DNA from 2 places in the Nocardioides sp. GCM10030259 genome. Region 2 is predicted to be linked to the other one. Evidence: riboswitches for the same ligand, from Rfam matches in the RefSeq annotation. Region 2 holds a riboswitch; the other holds the start of a gene.

Region 1 (8,621 bases), on a different contig from region 2:
CGCGGGGTTCTGCCCGACGTACCCGATCGCGTGCGCGCGCTCGCGCGGCGGCGTGCGCACGATGCTCGCGCCGTCGAGAAGCACGTCGCCGTCGAGCGTGCCGCCCGAGAAGCGGGGGACCAGGCCGGTCACGATGCCGAGCAGCGTCGACTTCCCGACTCCGGTCGGCCCGGAGACCAGCACCAGCTCGCCCTCGTCGACGACCAGGTCGACGTCGGTCAGCACCGGCGCCTCGTCGTACCCGAAGCGGATGTCGCGCAGCTCGATCATGCGGCGACCTCCTCGCGAGCGGGTGCGGCGACCGACGGGTGGGCCTGAGGCGGCGTGCAGAGCGGTCCGGCCAGGGCGATGCCGCCCATCACGAGCGCGACGGCGCTGAGGGTCGGGAACGCGTCGAGGGCCGGGTAGGCGACGGAGACCTGGTAGCGGCTCATCCACCAGCCGAGGGCACCGACCACGACACCGGAGGCGACGACGGCGGCCTCGGGCCAGCGCCACGGGTCGGGGCGGTAGCGCGTCCGCTCGACCCGGCGGCCGGCGCTGCGCAGCCCCGCGACCGCCGCGGCGACGCCGAGCCCGAGCATCGGCAGCGCGAGGAGCCGGGGCGCGGTGCGGTCGAGCACGGCGTACGTGCCGACGCAGATGCCGACCAGCCCGACCAGCATCAGCGTGCCGGTCACCCGGCGCTGCGCGGGGGTGGCGCCGCCGGCGCGGCCGTAGCCGCGGGTGTCCATGCCGGCCGCGAGGGCGAGCGAGCGCTCGAGGGCGTCCTCGAGCACCGGGACGAGCAGCCGGCGCAGCCAACCGACGCGGCCGGTCTCCCCCGCCCGCAGCGCCTGCGCCGCACGCACCCGCCGCACGCTCTCGACGAACTGCGGCAGCACCGTCACCGCGACCACGAGCGCCGTGCCGATCTCGTACAGGGCGGGCGGCACCGAGCGGAGCAGCCGCTTCGGGTTGGCCAGCGAGTTGGCCGCGCCCACGGCGATCACGATCGTCGCCAGGCGCAGGCCGTCGTACAGCGCGAACAGCAGCGCCTGCGCGTAGAGCGGCCCGAGCAGCGTGACGCCGGCGACCCAGTCGGGCAGCGGGATCGCGGGCAGGTCGAGCAGCACCCGGCCGCCGAACCAGCCGCCGAAGACCACGCGGAACGCCACCCGGATCACGATGATCGCCACGCCGAGCCAGACGTAGAGCCGGAACGACCGCGCCCACGGCTGGTCCGAGCGGCGCAGCGAGACCACGAGCGCTGCCACGCCGATCAGCATCAGCAGCACCAGCGGGTTCGTGGTGAACGACGCAGCCGTCGCGAGTCCCAGCGCCCACAGCCACCAGGCCACCGGGTGCAGGTCGCGAGGCATCAGCCCGGGATCCTGCGCCGGCGTACGACGGCGACGGCAGCTCCGGCCGCGAAGAGCACCGCCACCACGGCCGGACCGACCCAGGTCGGCATCCCGCCGTCGTCGGGCTCGGTCGGCTCGGACGACGCCGGGGTCGGCGTCTCGGTCGGCGTCTCGGTCGGCGTCTCGGTCGGCGTCTCGGTCGGCGTCTCGGTCGGGCTCGGGGCGGCACTCTGCTGCCGGGTGGGCTTCGGCTTCTTCGACGGCTTCGCGCGCGGGCTCTCGGTGCTCTCCGGCACCGCCGTCTCCGCCGGCGTCGGCGTCGCGGTCGGCGACGCCGACGGCTTCGGGGCGGGCCGCTTCGTGGGCTTCGCGGTGGGCTTCGGGGTGGGCTTCGGGGTGGGCTTCGTGGTCGGCGAGGACGAGGCGGTCGGCGCCGACCGGTGCACCGCAGGACCGGTCCCGGGCAGTGACTTCGCGGAGCTGCCGGTCCAGGAGAGCGCCACGGACCCGCCGTCCGGGACGGTCTGCGAGCCGACGGAGCTCGTGGCGTAGGCCCAGCGGCCGGAGGTGCCGTCGGACCAGTAGAGCGCCCAGTACGCATCGGCGGGAGGCGTGTTCACGCACGGGTCCGACGCCGGCTGCCCCGACACCCGGCACACGAAGCCTGGCTGGCGCTGCACGTAGTCGAGCCCGAAGCCCGCCACCGCGAACAGCGAGGCGGCGGTGCGCCCGCCACCGTCGGCGATGCACGCGCTCTGCACGCCGCCGCCGAGCTCGTGGAAGTCGACCACGACGCTCGCGCCGTCGGCGCTCGAGCAGGTCTCGGCCGCGGCCGGCCCGGAGGGCAGCACGAGGCCCGTCGCCGCGGCGACGAACGCCGCGGCGACGAGCCTCAGTGCCGTGCGACCCACCGGGTCAGCAGCCCTCGAGGTGCTGCAGCGCCGGCGCGGCCTGCGCGGTCGCGCGCACCCACTGGCCCAGCGTCGCCTTGCTGATGCCGGCCTTGCGGGCGGCCGCGTCGTAGGCGATCGCGCCGTTGGCGCGGCGCAGCCCGTTGACCCAGGTCGCGGCGTCCTGCGCGGCGTCGCACTCGCCGGCCCGAGCGAGGGCGACGGCGGCGAGGCCGGTGCTGTTGCTGTTGCTGCCCTTGGTGGCGGGTCCGCCGCCGAGGCTCCCGTCGCTCTTCTGCTGCTGCACCAGCCACGCGACCGCGGCGTCGGTCGCGGCCTCGACCGCACCCGACGGCTTGGCGATCGACTGGAGGTTGAGCACGGCGAGGACGGTGGCGTCGGTGTCGGCCTTCCGGTCCTTCTTGCGCGCCCCGTCGCAGGTCTGGTCCTCGGCACCGGCGTCTGCCAGGTTCAGGCGGAAGTAGCCCGGCGCGCACTGCTGGGTGACCAGGAAGCGCACCGCGGCCCGCGCCTTCTTCGACCCGGCCTCGGTGAGCCCGGCCGCGGCGTACGACTGCCCGATGACGTTGGCGTAGTCGGTGTCGGCGGTCTTGTCCTGGATCCGGCCGACGATGCCCTTCTCGGAGCTGACCCGGCCAGCGAGCCGCTTGACGAGGTTCACGCCGCCGAAGTCCTTCGCGTCGGCGTCGACCGTCTGCGCGAAGACCAGCGCCTTGGCGACCGAGCCCGCGTAGACGTCCTTGGTGCCGAAGTCGGCGCCAGTGGTCCAGCTGTCGACGTTCTTCTGGAGCGCGCGGTTGACCTGCCGGATCGTCTTCTTCTGGCCGCCGATCGCCGCCAGGGCCGTGCCGAGGTCGGCCGTCAGGCCGTAGTCGTCGAAGGTGAAGCCGTCGGAGGTGACGGAGACGACGCCCTTCTCGGGCTGCTTGGCCAGCCAGGCGGCCGACTTGTCGGCCGGCGCCGCCGAGGCGGCGGACATCGTGCCGACGGCGAGACCCAGCGCCAGCGCGCCGGAGACGAACGCCGCGGCGAGGCGAGGTGTGCGAGTCATGGGGTTCCTTCCCGCTGCTCATGCGGGGGCCCGGATCCCTGTCCCGGCGGCCACCCGCTGCTTTCCACGACAGCGTGTGATCAGGACGCGTCGTGACGGGTGCTCCGGCTCGCTCGCCCCGCGGCTGCGGGACGGCCTACGGTTGCGGGTCAGCGCCGGACTCGGACCGGCTTCCCCCACCACGGGCGTGCATTGGTGTGTGCCCGAGCAGCATATCCCGCAGTCGCGGGAGCCCCTCGCGCAGCCTCAGGAGAGCTTCTCGAGGATGAGCTCGCGCACCCGACCGGCGTCGGCCTGGCCGCGCATCTCCTTCATGACCGCCCCGATCAGGGCACCGGCGGCCGCCACCTTGCCGTCGCGGATCTTGTCGGCGACGTCGGGGTTGGCGGCGATGGCGTTGTCGACGGCCGTGGAGAGGGCGCCCTCGTCGGAGACGATCGCGAGCCCGCGGGCGGCGACGACCTCGTCGGGGGTGCCCTCACCGGCGAAGAGCCCGTCGAAGACCTGCCGGGCGAGCTTGTCGTTGAGGCTGCCCTCGTCGACGAGCGCCTGCACCCGAGCCACGTCGACCGGCGTCACCGGCAGCGCGTCGACCAGCACGCCCTGCTCGTTGGCGCGGCGTGCGAGCTCGCCCAGCCACCACTTGCGGGCGGCCTGCGGGGTGGTGCCGGCGGCGATCGTCTGCTCGATCACGTTCACCGCACCGGCGCCGACCGTGTCGCGCATCTCGAGGTCGGAGAAGCCCCAGTCGGCCTGCAGCCGGGCGCGGCGGGCGGTCGGGTTCTCGGGCAGCGTGCCGCGCAGCTCGTCGACCCACTCACGGGTCGGCGCCACCGGGACCAGGTCGGGCTCCGGGAAGTAGCGGTAGTCCTCGGCGTCGGACTTCTCGCGACCGCTCGTGGTGACCCCGGTGTCCTCGTGCCAGTGCCGCGTCTCCTGCAGGATCCGCTCGCCGCCGCCCAGCACGGCCGCGTGTCGCGACATCTCGTAGCGCACCGCGCGCTCGACCGAGCGCAGCGAGTTCACGTTCTTGGTCTCGGTGCGGGTGCCGAGGACTCCCGAGTCCTTCGGCGAGAGCGACAGGTTGACGTCGGCGCGGATCGAGCCCTGGTCCATGCGCGCGTCGGAGACCCCGAGGGCGACGATGAGGTCACGCAGCTGCGCGACGTACGCCCGCGCCACGTCGGGCGCCTTCGCGCCCGCGCCGACGATCGGCTTGGTGACGATCTCGATGAGCGGGATGCCCGCACGGTTGTAGTCGACGAGCGAGTGGTCGGCGCCGTGGATGCGACCGGTGGCGCCGCCGACGTGCAGCGACTTGCCGGTGTCCTCCTCCATGTGGGCGCGCTCGATCTCGACCCGGAACGTCTCGCCGTCGACGTCCACGTCCATCCAGCCGTTGAAGCAGATCGGCTCGTCGTACTGCGAGGTCTGGAAGTTCTTCGGCATGTCCGGGTAGAAGTAGTTCTTCCGCGCGAACCGGCACCACTCCGCGATGTCGCAGTTGAGCGCGAGCCCGATCCGGATCGCCGACTCCACGGCCTTGCCGTTGACGACGGGCATGGCGCCCGGCAGGCCCAGGCAGGTCGGGCAGACCTGGGTGTTGGGCTCGGCACCGAACTCCGTCGGGCAGCCGCAGAACATCTTCGAAGCGGTGTTGAGCTCGACGTGGACCTCGAGGCCCAGCGCCGGGTCGTACGCCGCGACGACGTCGTCGAAGGCGACCAGGGTGTCCGTCATGCGCGTGCCCCTTCCAGAGCGGGAGCCTTCTCGAGGAGCGGGCCGCGCCACTGCTGGAGCAGCAGCGCCTCGAGGGCGGCGCCGACCCGGTAGCAGCGGTCGTCGGCCAGGGCCGGGGCGAGGACCTGGACGCCGGTGGGCAGCCCGTCCTCGTCGGCGAGGCCGCTCGGCACCGAGATGCCGGGCACCCCGGACAGGTTGGCGGGGATGGTCGCGAGGTCGTTGAGGTACATCGCGATCGGGTCGTCGAGCTTCTCGCCCAGCTTGAACGCCGTGGTGGGCGCCGTCGGCGAGACCAGCACGTCGGCCTGCTCGAACGCCGCGGCGAAGTCGCGGGTGATGAGCGTGCGCACCTTCTGGGCCTGACCGTAGTACGCGTCGTAGTAGCCGCTCGACAGCGCGTAGGTGCCGAGGATGATGCGGCGCTTGACCTCGTCACCGAAGCCGGCGTCGCGGGTGGCGCGCATGACCTCCTCGGCGCTGGCGCCCTCCTCGGGCCAGACCCGCAGGCCGTAGCGCATCGCGTCGAACTTGGCGAGGTTGCTCGAGGCCTCCGCCGGCAGGATCAGGTAGTACGTCGCGAGCGCGTGCACGAACGTCGGGCACGACACCTCGACGACCTCGGCCCCCGCCTTGACCATCAGGTCGACGGACTCCTGGAAGCGGGTCATCACGCCGGACTGCCAGCCGTCGCCGGCCAGCTCCTTGATGACGCCGATCCGCACGCCGGACAGGTCGCCGGAGGCGCCCTGCTTCGCGGCGGCGACCAGCGCCGGCAGCGGCTGGTCGATGCTGGTCGAGTCGAGCGGGTCGTGGCCGCCGATCACCTCGTGCAGCAGTGCCGAGTCGAGGACGGTCCGGGTGACCGGACCGGCCTGGTCGAGGGAGTTGGCGAGCGCGACGAGCCCGTAGCGGGACACCCCGCCGTACGTCGGCTTCATGCCGACCGTGCCCGTCACCGCGCCCGGCTGACGGATCGAGCCGCCGGTGTCGGTGCCGATCGCGAGCGGGGCCTCGAACGCCGCGACCGCCGCGGCCGAGCCGCCGCCGGAGCCGCCGGGGATCCGGTCGAGGTCCCACGGGTTGCGGGTGGGGCCGTACGCCGAGTGCTCGGTCGAGCTGCCCATCGCGAACTCGTCCATGTTGGTCTTGCCGAGGATCGGCAGGCCGGCCTCCCGGAGGCGCCGCACCACGGTCGCGTCGTACGGCGGGACCCAGCCCTCGAGGATCTTCGAGCCGCACGTCGTCGGCAGGCCCTCGGTGGCCAGCACGTCCTTGACCGCGATCGGCACGCCGTCGAGCGCGGAGAGCGTCTGGCCGGCGGCGCGGCGGGCGTCGGACGCCTCGGCCTGGGCCAGCGCGCCCTCCGCGTCGACGTGCAGGAACGCGTGCACCTGTCCGTCGACCGCGGCGATCTGTTGCAGATGCGCGGTCGTGATCTCAACGGACGTCGTCTCGCCCCGCGCCAGCATGCCGGCGATTCCGGCCGCATCAACTCGCAGCAACCGCGCAGGTCGCTCCGCTCCCGGCGCGGTCACTGCTCGTCCCCCAGGATCCGCGGGACGGAGAAGCGCTGCTCCTCGACCTCCGGAGCGCCCGACAGCGCCTGCTCGGGCGTCAGGCCCGGGGTCACGACGTCCTCGCGGAAGACGTTGGTGAGCGGCAGGGCGTGCGAGGTCGGCGGGATGTCGTCACCGGCGACGCCGCTGATCGAGGCCACCGACTCGAGGATCACCGACAGCTGCGGCGCCAGGTGGTCGAGCTCCTCGTCGGACAGGTCGATCCGGGCGAGGTTCGCCAGGTGCGCGACCTCGTCTCGGGTGATTTCAGGCATGGGCCCAATCCTAGGAGAGGTCGTCACCCGGGTTTCCCCCGGCTGGCTCCCCTCAGGCCTGCTCGAGCAGCTGCCGGACCTTCTCCGGGTCGTCCACCTGCGGGCAGCCGATCAGCAACCGGCCGGGTTCCTCCTCCACGACCAGGTACCCGCGCTGGTGCAGCACCGCCGCGAAGTCGGCCGGGTCGCGGCCGGGCGGTACGGCGTACGAGATCGTCCGCGCGCCGGGCTGGTGGAGCTCGGCCTCGGTGCGGGCGACCGACTGTCCCCACTCGCGCAGGAACACGACGACGAAGACGGTTGCCGCGACGATGCCGACGACGACCATCACTGCGAACACGACCATGACGTCCTCCCCCTGCTCGGAACCCCTCTTCGTCCCGAGGGTGCGCCGAGGACGTCGGCACGGGAAGGGCACAAGGTCCCGGCGCGGCGGGGATCGGTGTCAGCGCTGCGACAGGATGTCGCGGAGCACCTGGGGGTAGTTGGTGATGATGCCGTCGGCGCGCCAGTTGATCGCCCGGCGCATCCCGGCGCCGTCGTTGACCGTCCACACGTGCGCCTCCATGCCGGCGTCGTGGATCGCGGTGATGTCGGACTCCTGGATGACGCCGAGCGCGGGGTTGACCTGCTGCGCCCACACGGCCGCACCCGTGATGTCGGCCTGCGTCGGCCGGGCTCCGAAGAGCAGCCCGACCGGCACCTCGGGCGCGATCTGCTTGTACCCGCGCAGCCAGACGTGGTCGAAGGACTGGACGACCAGGCGCCCCTGCTGCACGGCCTGGCGGAAGACCTTGACCGAGCGCAGCTCGTCGTCGAGATCGACCTCGACCCCGGGGTAGAGCGCCGGCGACTTCGGCTCGAGCAGCATGCCTGCCCGACCGCCGATGGCGCGGCCCCACTCGGCCAGCGTGGGCACCCGCTCCCCGGCGAACTCAGGGGCGAACCACGACCCGGCGTCGAGCTGCTTGATCTCTGCCAGGGTGAAGTCGCCGACGTTCCACGGCGCGCGGTCGGGGAAGAGCTCCTCCACGTTCGTCGTCCGTGCCAGCGAGGTGTCGTGCATGATCACCAGCTCGCCGTCGCTGGTGCGCTGGATGTCGTTCTCGACGACGTCGGACCGTTGCCGCAGCGCGACGCTGATCGCCGCGAGCGTGTTCTCCGGCGCGACGCCGGACGACCCACGGTGGGCGGTGACGTCCGGGCTCGTCGTACGGGAGGGCGCATCGGTCGCCGCCGTTGCCGGGCCGACGAGGCCGATCGTGACCGCGCCGGCGGCGAGCGCCAGGCCGAGCCGGGCCAGCGGGCGGGAGAGGGAACGGGACAGTGTCATGGGAGACCTCCGAGAATGGTCGAGCCACCGGAGCCGGTGGGCGCGACGAGCCTTGCGACGCCCGGCCAACCTCGGGTGTCGAGGCAGTGCACTCCCGCGGAACGGACGGTGAGGCCGCGGTTGGGCACCGGATGTCCGTGCCACCGGCCATCATGGGTCCCGTGGTGAACCCCAGCGGGACCCTGGTCGGACGGGACGCCGAGCTGGCGGAGCTCGTCGCGCTCCTCGGCGTCGACGGCTCCGACCGGCCTCGCCGTCCGGTCCTCCTGGCCGGCGACGCCGGTGTGGGCAAGACCCGGATCCTGACCGAGCTGACGGCGCGTGCTGCCGAGGCCGGGCACCGGGTGCTGGTCGGCCACTGCGTCGACTTCGGCGACAGCGCGCTGGCCTACCTGCCGATCTCCGAGGT
Region 2 (8,621 bases):
TGGTTGCGCTCGACTCGTCGGCGGCACAGCTGCGGGTCGCGGACGCGTGGTCCGAGGTCGTCGACCTCACCGACGCGCCGACGAGACTGGTCGAGCTCGCGACGGCGTTCCTGGCCGCGCGGACGTCGGAGTGGCACGCGGCCGAGCTGCCGGCGCAGCTGGCGCCGACGGCACCGGCCGATCCACGCGTCCCGGCGCCGTCGCCACCACTGCCGTACGGCGCGGTGCCCGGCGGCGAGCACGTGCCTGCGGTCGACGGCGTCATCGCGCCGGACCTGGCGGCCCGCGGAGGCGACCTCGTGGTCACCCCGTGGCGTGGCGTCCTGGTGCCGGCATGAGGGCCCCGACGCGCCGCTACGAGTACGTCGCCGACGGGCCGGCCATCTACGTCGACTCGTTCGCGACGATCCGGCGGGAGGCACGACTGGACGGCGTACCCGCCGACGCCGAGAGGCTGGCCGTCCGGATGATCCACGGCTCCGGCCAGACCGACCTCGTCGACGACCTGGTGATCCACCCGGGTGTCGTCGACGCCGCGCGGTCGGCGCTCATGCTCGGAGCGCCGATCCTCGCCGACGCGCGGATGGTCGCGATGGGCATCACCGCCGGGCGGCTGCCGGCGGGCAACCGGGTGCACTGCTTCCTGACGGATCCCCGCGTGCCCGATCTTGCGTCGGCGTGGGGCACGACGCGCACCGCCGCGGCGGTGTCGCTCTGGGAGCCGCTGCTCGACGGAGCGGTCGTCGCGATCGGCAACGCGCCGACCGCGCTCTTCCACCTGCTCGAGATGCTGGTCGACGGTGCTCCGCGCCCCGCGGCGATCGTCGGCTGCCCGGTCGGGTTCATCGGCGCGGCGGAGTCGAAGGCCGCGCTGGCGTCCTTCGGCGCCGACCACGGGATCGACATCCCGTTCGTCACCGTCCGCGGTCGCCGGGGCGGATCCGCGATGGCGTCCTCCGCCGTCAACGCACTCGCGCAGGAGGAGGAGTGACGACGCCGGGACGCTTCTGGGGCGTCGGCGTCGGGCCGGGCGACCCCGAGCTGGTCACGCTCAAGGCCGCGCGCCTGATCGGGTCCGCCGACGTGGTCGCCTTCCACGCCGGCGTCGGCCGGCAGTCGAACGCGCGCCGGATCGCCGACCCGCTCATCCCGGCCGGCGTCATCGAGGAGGAGCTGCGCTACCCCGTGACGACCGGGTCGACGGCGCACCCGGGCGGCTATGCGGGCGCGATGGCGGAGTTCTACGAGTCCGCGGCGTCCCGCCTCGCCGCCCACCTCGACGCGGGCCGCGACGTCGTGCTGCTGGCCGAGGGCGACCCGCTGTTCTACGGGTCGTACATGTACATGCACGACCGGCTGTCCGCGACGTACCAGACGGAGATCGTGCCGGGCGTCCCCGCGTTCGCCGCGGCGGCGGCCGTCGTCTCCTCCCCGCTGGTGCGTCAGACCGACGTGCTCACGGTCCTCCCCGGCACCCTGCCCGAGCCCGAGCTCGCCCGCCGGCTCGCCGACACCGACGGCGCGATCATCATGAAGCTGGGCCGGACCTTCCCCGCCGTCCGCCGTGCCCTGGAGGCGGCCGGCCGGCTCGACGACGCGGTGTACGTCGAGCGCGCGTCGATGCCCGCCGAGCGGTGGCTGCCCGCTGCCGAGGTCGACCCGGCGTCCGTGCCGTACTTCTCCCTCATCGTCGTGGCCGGTGACTCGCGGCACGGTGTGGGCCGCCGGGCGCGGGGTCCCGTCGTTGGTGACCAGACGACGACCGAACGCGGCGCGGAGCTGCTGGTGGTCGGGCTCGGACCGGGTCCGGACCGGTGGGTGACCCCCGAGGTGGCGGCGGCGCTCGCGGAGGTCGACCACGTGGTCGGCTACGCGCCGTACGTCAACCGCGTGCCCCAGCGCCCGGGGCTCACCCGGCACGCGTCGGGCAACACCGTCGAGCTCGACCGGGCGCGGCTGGCGCTCGACCTCGCGAAGGCCGGCGAGCGGGTGGCGGTGGTGTCGGGCGGCGACGCGGGGGTGTTCGGCATGGCCGCGGCCGTGTTCGAGGCCGCGGAGGACGCGACGTACGCCGACGTGCCGGTGCGGGTGCTCCCCGGTGTCAGCGCGGTGCAGGCGGTCGCCGCCCGGGCGGGCGCGCCGGTCGGCGGCGACTTCGCCGTCATGAGCCTGTCCGACCGGCTCAAGCCGTGGGCGGTCATCGAGCAGCGCCTCGAGGGGATCGCCCGGGCCGACCTGGTGCTGGCCGTCTACAACCCGGCGTCGCGCAGCCGCACGCACCAGGTCGCGCAGATGCAGAAGGTGCTGCTGGCGCACCGGCCCGACGACACGGTGGTCGTCGTCGGCCGCGACGTCGGGCGGGCCGAGGAGTCGCTGACCGTCACGACGCTGGCCGAGCTCGATCCCGCGTCGATCGACATGAAATGCCTGCTGATCGTGGGGTGCTCGCGCACCCGTGTCGCACCGAGCGGCGCGGTCTGGACGTCACGCGCGGTCGCGGACTCCTGAGTACAGCCACGACTCGCCACCGTCGCGGGCCAGCGCCCGGCCGACCAGGATCACCGCGGCCTGGCGCAGCCCCGCCGCCTCGACCCGGTCGGCGATGTCGCCGACGGTGCCGGTAAGGACGAGCTCGTCCGGCTGCGACGCGCGGTGGACGACGACGACCGGGCAGTCCGCGCCGTACTCCCCCGCCAGCTCGCCCATCAGCTCCCGCGTGCGGGAGATCGCGAGGTGCAGCACCAGGGTCGCGCGGGTGGCCGCGAACGCTGCCAGCGACTCGGTCTCCGGCATCGCGCTCGACCGCGCCTGGGTGCGGGTCAGCACGACCGACTGCGACACCAGCGGGACGGTCAGCTCCCGGCCGACGAGGGCGGCCGCGGCGGCGTACGCCGGCACGCCGGGCGTGACGTCCCACGGCACGCCGGCGGCGTCGAGGCGGCGGGTCTGCTCCGCGACGGCGGAGTAGACCGACGGGTCGCCGGAGGTGAGCCGGACGACGTCTCGGCCCGCCTCGTGGGCGGTGACCAGCTCGGCCAGGATGCCGTCCAGGTCGAGGGCCTGGGTGTCGACGAGCCGGGCGTCGGCGCGGCAGTGCCCGAGCACCGCCTCGTCGAGGTACGTGCCCGGGTAGAGCACCACGTCGGCCGCCGCCAGCATCGTGGCCGCGCGGAGCGTGATCAGGTCGGCGGCGCCGGGGCCGGCCCCGACGAAGTGCACGGTCATGGCTTGCTCCAGCTCCACTGGGTGACGGTGCGGGCGGGTGCCCAGCCGGTGAACGACCCGATCGGTGTCGCGTGCTCGACGGCCAGCCGGGTCAGCTCGCCACCGTGCTCGGCGTACGCCGCGGCGAGGACTGACTCGGTCTCGAGCGTGACCCCGTGCACGACGAGCCGGCCGCCGGGACGAAGCCGGTCAGTGCACAGGTCGAGCAGGCCGGGCGCCGTGGCCCCGCCGCCGACGAAGACGGCGTGCGGCGCCGACAAGGCGGCCAGGGCCTCGGGGGCGCGTCCGCCGACCACCTCGAGGCCGGGTACGCCGAGCCGCGCGGCGTTGCGCGCGATCCGGGACAGCCGGTCGAGGTCGGCCTCGACCGCGACTGCCGCGCACGTGGGGTGCGACCGCATCCACTCGATCGCGACCGAGCCGGCTCCGGCGCCGACGTCCCAGAGCAGCTGGCCGGGCTGGGGCGCGAGGCGCGCCAGGGCGCTCGCCCGGAGGTCACGCTTGGTCAGCTGGCCGTCGTGCTCGAACGACTCGTCGGGCAGCCCGGCCGCCCACGCCCCGACGACCGGTCCGCGCAGCTCGAGCGCGACCACGTTGAGGGCGGGCGCCGGACCGGTCCACGCGTCCGCCGTCGCCTCGACGCGCGACTCGGTGGTGGCGCCGAGGTCGCCCAGGACGGTCATCAGCGACCCGCCGTACCCGTGATCGACCAGCAGTGCCGCCAGCGCCGCCGGGGTGTCGGCGTCCGACGAGAGCACGAGGACGCGCCAGCCGGGGGCGAGCTCGCGGAGCACCGCGTGCAGGTCGCGGCCGACGACCGTGACGACCGTGCTCGCCTCGGCCGACCAGCCCATCCGCGCGCGGGCGAGGGCGACCGACGAGACCGCCGGCAGCACGTCGAGGCGCGCGGCGCCGAGCAGCCCGGCCAGCCTCGAGCCGATGCCCGAGAGGAACGGGTCACCGGACGCCAGCACCGCGATGCGTCGTCCGTCGTGGGCGGCGAGCAACGCGGCGAGCCCGTCCGCGAGCGGCCGCGGCCAGGGTTCGCGGCGCTGTCCCGACACGTCGGGCACCAGGCGGAGATGGCGTTCGCCGCCGAGCAGCACCTCGGCGCCGAGCACCCGGTCGCGGGCGTCGTCGGTCAGCCCCGCCCAGCCGTCCGCGCCGATGCCGACGACGGCGATGCGGGACTTCTCGGGCTCGGGCACTCGCCCGACCCTAGAGCACCAGCGGTCGTAGGATTCCGCGGTGCTCACCGCCACGGACCCGCTGCCGCACCGGCCCCGGCGCGTGACGGTGGCCGGCGTCTCCGGCAGCGGCAAGAGCACGCTCGCTCGTCGTGTCGGCGCGCTGCTCGGGCTGCCCTACACCGAGATGGACGCGCTGCACCACGGGGCCGGGTGGACGAAGCGCCCGGAGTTCGAGGCCGACGTCGACGCGGTCGTGGCGTCCGAGGCCTGGGTCTGCGAGTGGCAGTACGACTACGCCCGTCCGCTGCTGATCGAGCGCGCGGACCTGGTGGTGTGGGTCGACCTGCCGTTCCCCGTGACGCTGAGCCGTGTCGTACGTCGCACGGTCCGGCGGCGAGTGCGTCGCGAGGAGCTGTGGAACGGCAACCAGGAAGGCCCGCTGCACACGTTCTTCACCGACCGCGAGCACATCGTGCGCTGGGCGATCAACACCCGGAACCTCTACGACGAGCGCATCCCCCTCGTGGCCGCCGCCCGTCCCGACCTGCCGATCGTGCGGCTGCGCAGCAGCCGCGAGGTGGACCGCTGGGTCCGCGAGGTCGTCGAGCCGCTAGCCTGACCGCGGCACGAGGTGCTCCGCCCGTCCGACGGGTGGGGAGAATCTGGGAAGCCGGTGAGAGTCCGGCACAGGCCCGCTGCGGTGACCCGTGGCTGTGGAGACACAGACCCGGGAAGTCCGAAGACCGGCCTCGCGCCACGCATCCGACAGATGTCCGTTGGCGAGCGAGCGGGAGCCTCACATGCCACAGCAGTACCCCTTCAGCGCCGTCGTCGGCTCCGACGAGCCCGGCGGCATGGCCCTGGCCCTCATGCTGACGACCGTGTCGCCCGAGATCGGCGGCGTGCTCGTCCGCGGCGAGAAGGGCACGGCCAAGTCGACGATCGTGCGGGCGCTCGCGGCCGTGCTGCCGCCGATCGACGTCGTGGCCGGGGACCGCTTCTCCAGCGACCCGCTCGACCCGGCGCCGCTCTCCCCCGACGGCCCGTTCGCCGCCGACGTACCCGTCGAGGCCCGACCGGTGCGGCTGGTCGAGCTGCCCGTCGGCGCCACCGAGGACCGCGTCCTCGGGTCGCTGCACCTCGAGCGCGTGCTGTCCGAGGGCCGCACGGAGTACGAGCCCGGCCTGCTCGCCAGGGCCCACCGCGGCATCCTCTACGTCGACGAGGTGAACCTGCTCCACGATCACCTCGTCGACCTGCTCCTCGACGCCGCGGCCATGGGCCGGTCGACCGTCGAGCGCGACGGCGTCTCGGTCTCGCACGCGGCCCGGTTCGTGCTGGTCGGCACCATGAACCCCGAGGAGGGCGAGCTGCGCCCCCAGCTCCTCGACCGGTTCGGGCTCACCGTCGAGGTCGCTGCGCCGCGCGACCCGGCGACGCGGATGGAGGTCGTGCGCCGCCGGATGGCCCACGACGCCGACCCCGACGGCTTCGCCGCGTCGTACGCCGAGGCCGAGCGCGCCCTCACCGAGCGGATCGCCGCCGCCCGCAGCAGGGTCGCCGACGTCGCGCTCACCGACGCCGCCCTGCTCCGGATCGCCGAGCTCTGCGCGGCGTTCGAGGTCGACGGGATGCGCGCCGACATCGTCACCGCCCGCACCGCGGTCGCCCACGCCGCCTGGCACGGCCGTGACGAGGTCACCACCGAGGACATCCGCGCCGCCGCGCGCCTGGCCCTCCCGCACCGCCGGCGACGCAACCCCTTCGACGCCCCCGGGCTCGACGAGGACCTGCTCGACGAGGTGCTCGGCGACGAGCCGGATCCCGATCCGGATCCGGACGGCCCGGGTGGTGATGGTTTCGAGACAGGCGCTAGCGCGCCTTCCTCAACCACCGAGGACGCGCCTTCCTCAACCACCGAGGACGCGCCTTCCTCAACCACCGAGGACGCGCCTTCCTCAACCACCGAGAGCACGCCGTCCTCGACCAGCACGGTCGGCAGCGGTACGCCGTACCGTGCCCGCCTGCTCACCGCCCGAGGCACCGGTGCCGGTGAAGCGGGGCGACGCAGCCGGGCGCTCACCGACGACGGCCGCCGGATCGGTGCGTCGACCGACGGCCGCGGCCCGCTGCACCTCCCGGCCACGGTCAGCGCGGCCGCGCCCCACCAGGTCGCTCGCGGTCGCACGGGCGGGGCGCTCCGGCTGCTGCCGACCGACCTGCGCCGCGCCGCGCGGGAGGGGCGGGAGTCCAACCTGGTGCTGTTCTGCGTCGACGCGTCGGGATCCATGGCGGCCCGCAGGCGGATGGAGCAGGTCAAGACCGCGATCCTGTCCCTGCTGCTCGACGCCTACCAGCGGCGCGACAAGGTGGGCCTGGTGACGTTCCGCGGCGACGCCGCAGAGTTGGCCCTGCCGCCGACGCACTCGGTCGACGTGGCCGCCACCCGCCTCGACGCCCTCCCCGCGGGCGGGCGGACGCCCCTCGCCGAGGGGCTCCTGGCGTCCGCGCGGGTGATCGAGCTCGAACGCATCCGCGACCCGCGCCGCCGGCCGCTGCTGGTCGTCGTCACGGACGGCCGCGCCACGGCGGGAGCCGACCCGGTGGCCCGGTCCCGCGTGGCCGCCGGGCTGGTGGCCGGCACCGATGCCAGCACGGTCGTCGTCGACTGCGAGAGCGGATCCTTCCGGCTCGGCCTGGCCGCCGCGCTCGCCGAGCACCTGCGGGCCGAGCACCTGCCGGTCGCCGAGGTCAGCGCCGAGGCGCTCACCGGGGTCGTGCGGGACGGGCGGGCCGCGTGAGCGCCGCGGCCCTGTACGACGTCATCGAACGCCGCCGAGACGTCCGCGCCGAGTTCAGCCGCGAGCCGCTGACCGACGACGCGCTCGAGCGCATCCTCGGCGCCGCCCACGCGGCTCCCAGCGTCGGCCTCAGCCAGCCCTGGGACTTCGTGCTCGTGCGCGACCCCGTCACCCGGGATCGTTTCCACCGGCACGTCGACGCCGAGCGCGCGACGTACGCCGACTCGCTGCCCGCCGACCGGCGCGGCACCTTCGACCGGATCCGCATCGAGGGCATCCGTGAGGCAGCGCTCGGCATCGTCGTCACCTACGACCCGGCACGTGGCGGGAGCCAGGTGCTCGGCCGGCACGCGATCGACGACGCCGGCCTCTACTCGACCTGCCTGGCCATCCAGAACCTCTGGCTCGCCGCCACCGCCGAAGACCTCGGCCTCGGCTGGGTCTCCTTCTACCGCGAGGAGTTCCTGGCCGACCTGGTCGGGCTCCCGCAGGGCGTGCGCCCGGTCGCGTGGTTGTGCCTCGGACCGGTCACCCGGCTGCAGCAGAAGCCCGACCTCGAGCGTCACGGGTGGCGGCAGCGGCGTCCCCTCGCGGACGCCATCCACCACGAGACGTGGGGGTGCTGAGATGCCACAGGGCCAACCGCTCGTCGTGCCCGACGACGGGCTCACCACCGCGCAGCGACGGCGGCTCCCGCTGCTGATGGTCAACACCGGCGACGGCAAGGGGAAGTCGAGCTCGGCCTTCGGGCTGGCGATCCGCGCCTGGAACCAGGGCTGGGACATCGGGGTCTTCCAGTTCGTGAAGTCCGCCAAGTGGCGCATCGGCGAGCAGACCGTGCTCGAGCGCCTCGGCGAGCTCCATGCCCAGACCGGCGAGGGCGGCCCCGTCGAGTGGCACAAGATGGGCTCCGGCTGGTCGTGGGCGCGCAAGGCCGGCGACGACGAGGACCACGCCCGCGACGCCGCCGAGGGCTGGGCCGAGGTCAAGCGCCGGATCGCCGAGGAGCGGCACGACCTCTACGTCCTCGACGAGTTCACGTACCCCATGCAGTGGGGCTGGGTCGACGTCGACGACGTGGTCGCGACGCTCCGGGAGCGGCCCGGCCGGCAGTTCGTGATGGTCACCGGCCGCCGCGCCCACCCCGCGCTCGTCGACGCCGCCGACCTCGTCACCGAGATGACCAAGGTCAAGCACCAGATGGACCGCGGCCAGAAGGGCCAGGCGGGGATCGAGTGGTGAGCCTGCCGCGCCTCGTCGTCGCCGCCCCGGCCACCGGCCAGGGCAAGACGACGGTCGCCACCGGCCTCATGGCCGCCCTGACCCGGGCCGGCCACACCGTCTCCGGGCACAAGGTCGGGCCCGACTACATCGACCCCGGCTACCACGCGCTCGCCTGCGGACG

What was found. Region 2 has a riboswitch for cobalamin ahead of ACFQQI_RS07155 (VWA domain-containing protein). Riboswitches for the same ligand answer to the same signal wherever they lie in the genome.
Region 1: linked by a shared signal. The riboswitch ahead of ACFQQI_RS16825 (hypothetical protein) and the one ahead of ACFQQI_RS07155 (VWA domain-containing protein) in region 2 are both predicted to bind cobalamin.

What each region holds. Positions count from the first base shown of each region.
Region 1 is NZ_JBHTDF010000019.1:97,894-106,514, forward strand. Features, by position in the region: gene ACFQQI_RS16810 (ABC transporter ATP-binding protein) at 1-270, opposite strand, end outside; gene ACFQQI_RS16815 (energy-coupling factor transporter transmembrane component T) at 267-1,361, opposite strand; gene ACFQQI_RS16820 (hypothetical protein) at 1,361-2,254, opposite strand; gene ACFQQI_RS16825 (hypothetical protein) at 2,259-3,305, opposite strand; cobalamin riboswitch at 3,382-3,504, opposite strand; gene gatB (Asp-tRNA(Asn)/Glu-tRNA(Gln) amidotransferase subunit GatB) at 3,552-5,045, opposite strand; gene gatA (Asp-tRNA(Asn)/Glu-tRNA(Gln) amidotransferase subunit GatA) at 5,042-6,517, opposite strand; gene gatC (Asp-tRNA(Asn)/Glu-tRNA(Gln) amidotransferase subunit GatC) at 6,580-6,879, opposite strand; gene ACFQQI_RS16845 (hypothetical protein) at 6,932-7,225, opposite strand; gene ACFQQI_RS16850 (glycerophosphodiester phosphodiesterase) at 7,325-8,212, opposite strand; gene ACFQQI_RS16855 (AAA family ATPase) at 8,374-8,621, shown strand, end outside.
Region 2 is NZ_JBHTDF010000006.1:56,393-65,013, reverse strand. Features, by position in the region: gene ACFQQI_RS07185 (nitrite reductase) at 1-338, shown strand, start outside; gene ACFQQI_RS07180 (precorrin-8X methylmutase) at 335-991, shown strand; gene ACFQQI_RS07175 (precorrin-2 C(20)-methyltransferase) at 988-2,508, shown strand; gene ACFQQI_RS07170 (cobalt-precorrin-4/precorrin-4 C(11)-methyltransferase) at 2,485-3,225, opposite strand; gene cbiE (precorrin-6y C5,15-methyltransferase (decarboxylating) subunit CbiE) at 3,222-4,433, opposite strand; gene ACFQQI_RS07160 (AAA family ATPase) at 4,474-5,034, shown strand; cobalamin riboswitch at 5,028-5,182, shown strand; gene ACFQQI_RS07155 (VWA domain-containing protein) at 5,216-7,216, shown strand; gene bluB (5,6-dimethylbenzimidazole synthase) at 7,213-7,842, shown strand; gene cobO (cob(I)yrinic acid a,c-diamide adenosyltransferase) at 7,844-8,458, shown strand; partial or broken gene ACFQQI_RS07140 (cobyrinate a,c-diamide synthase) at 8,455-8,621, shown strand, end outside.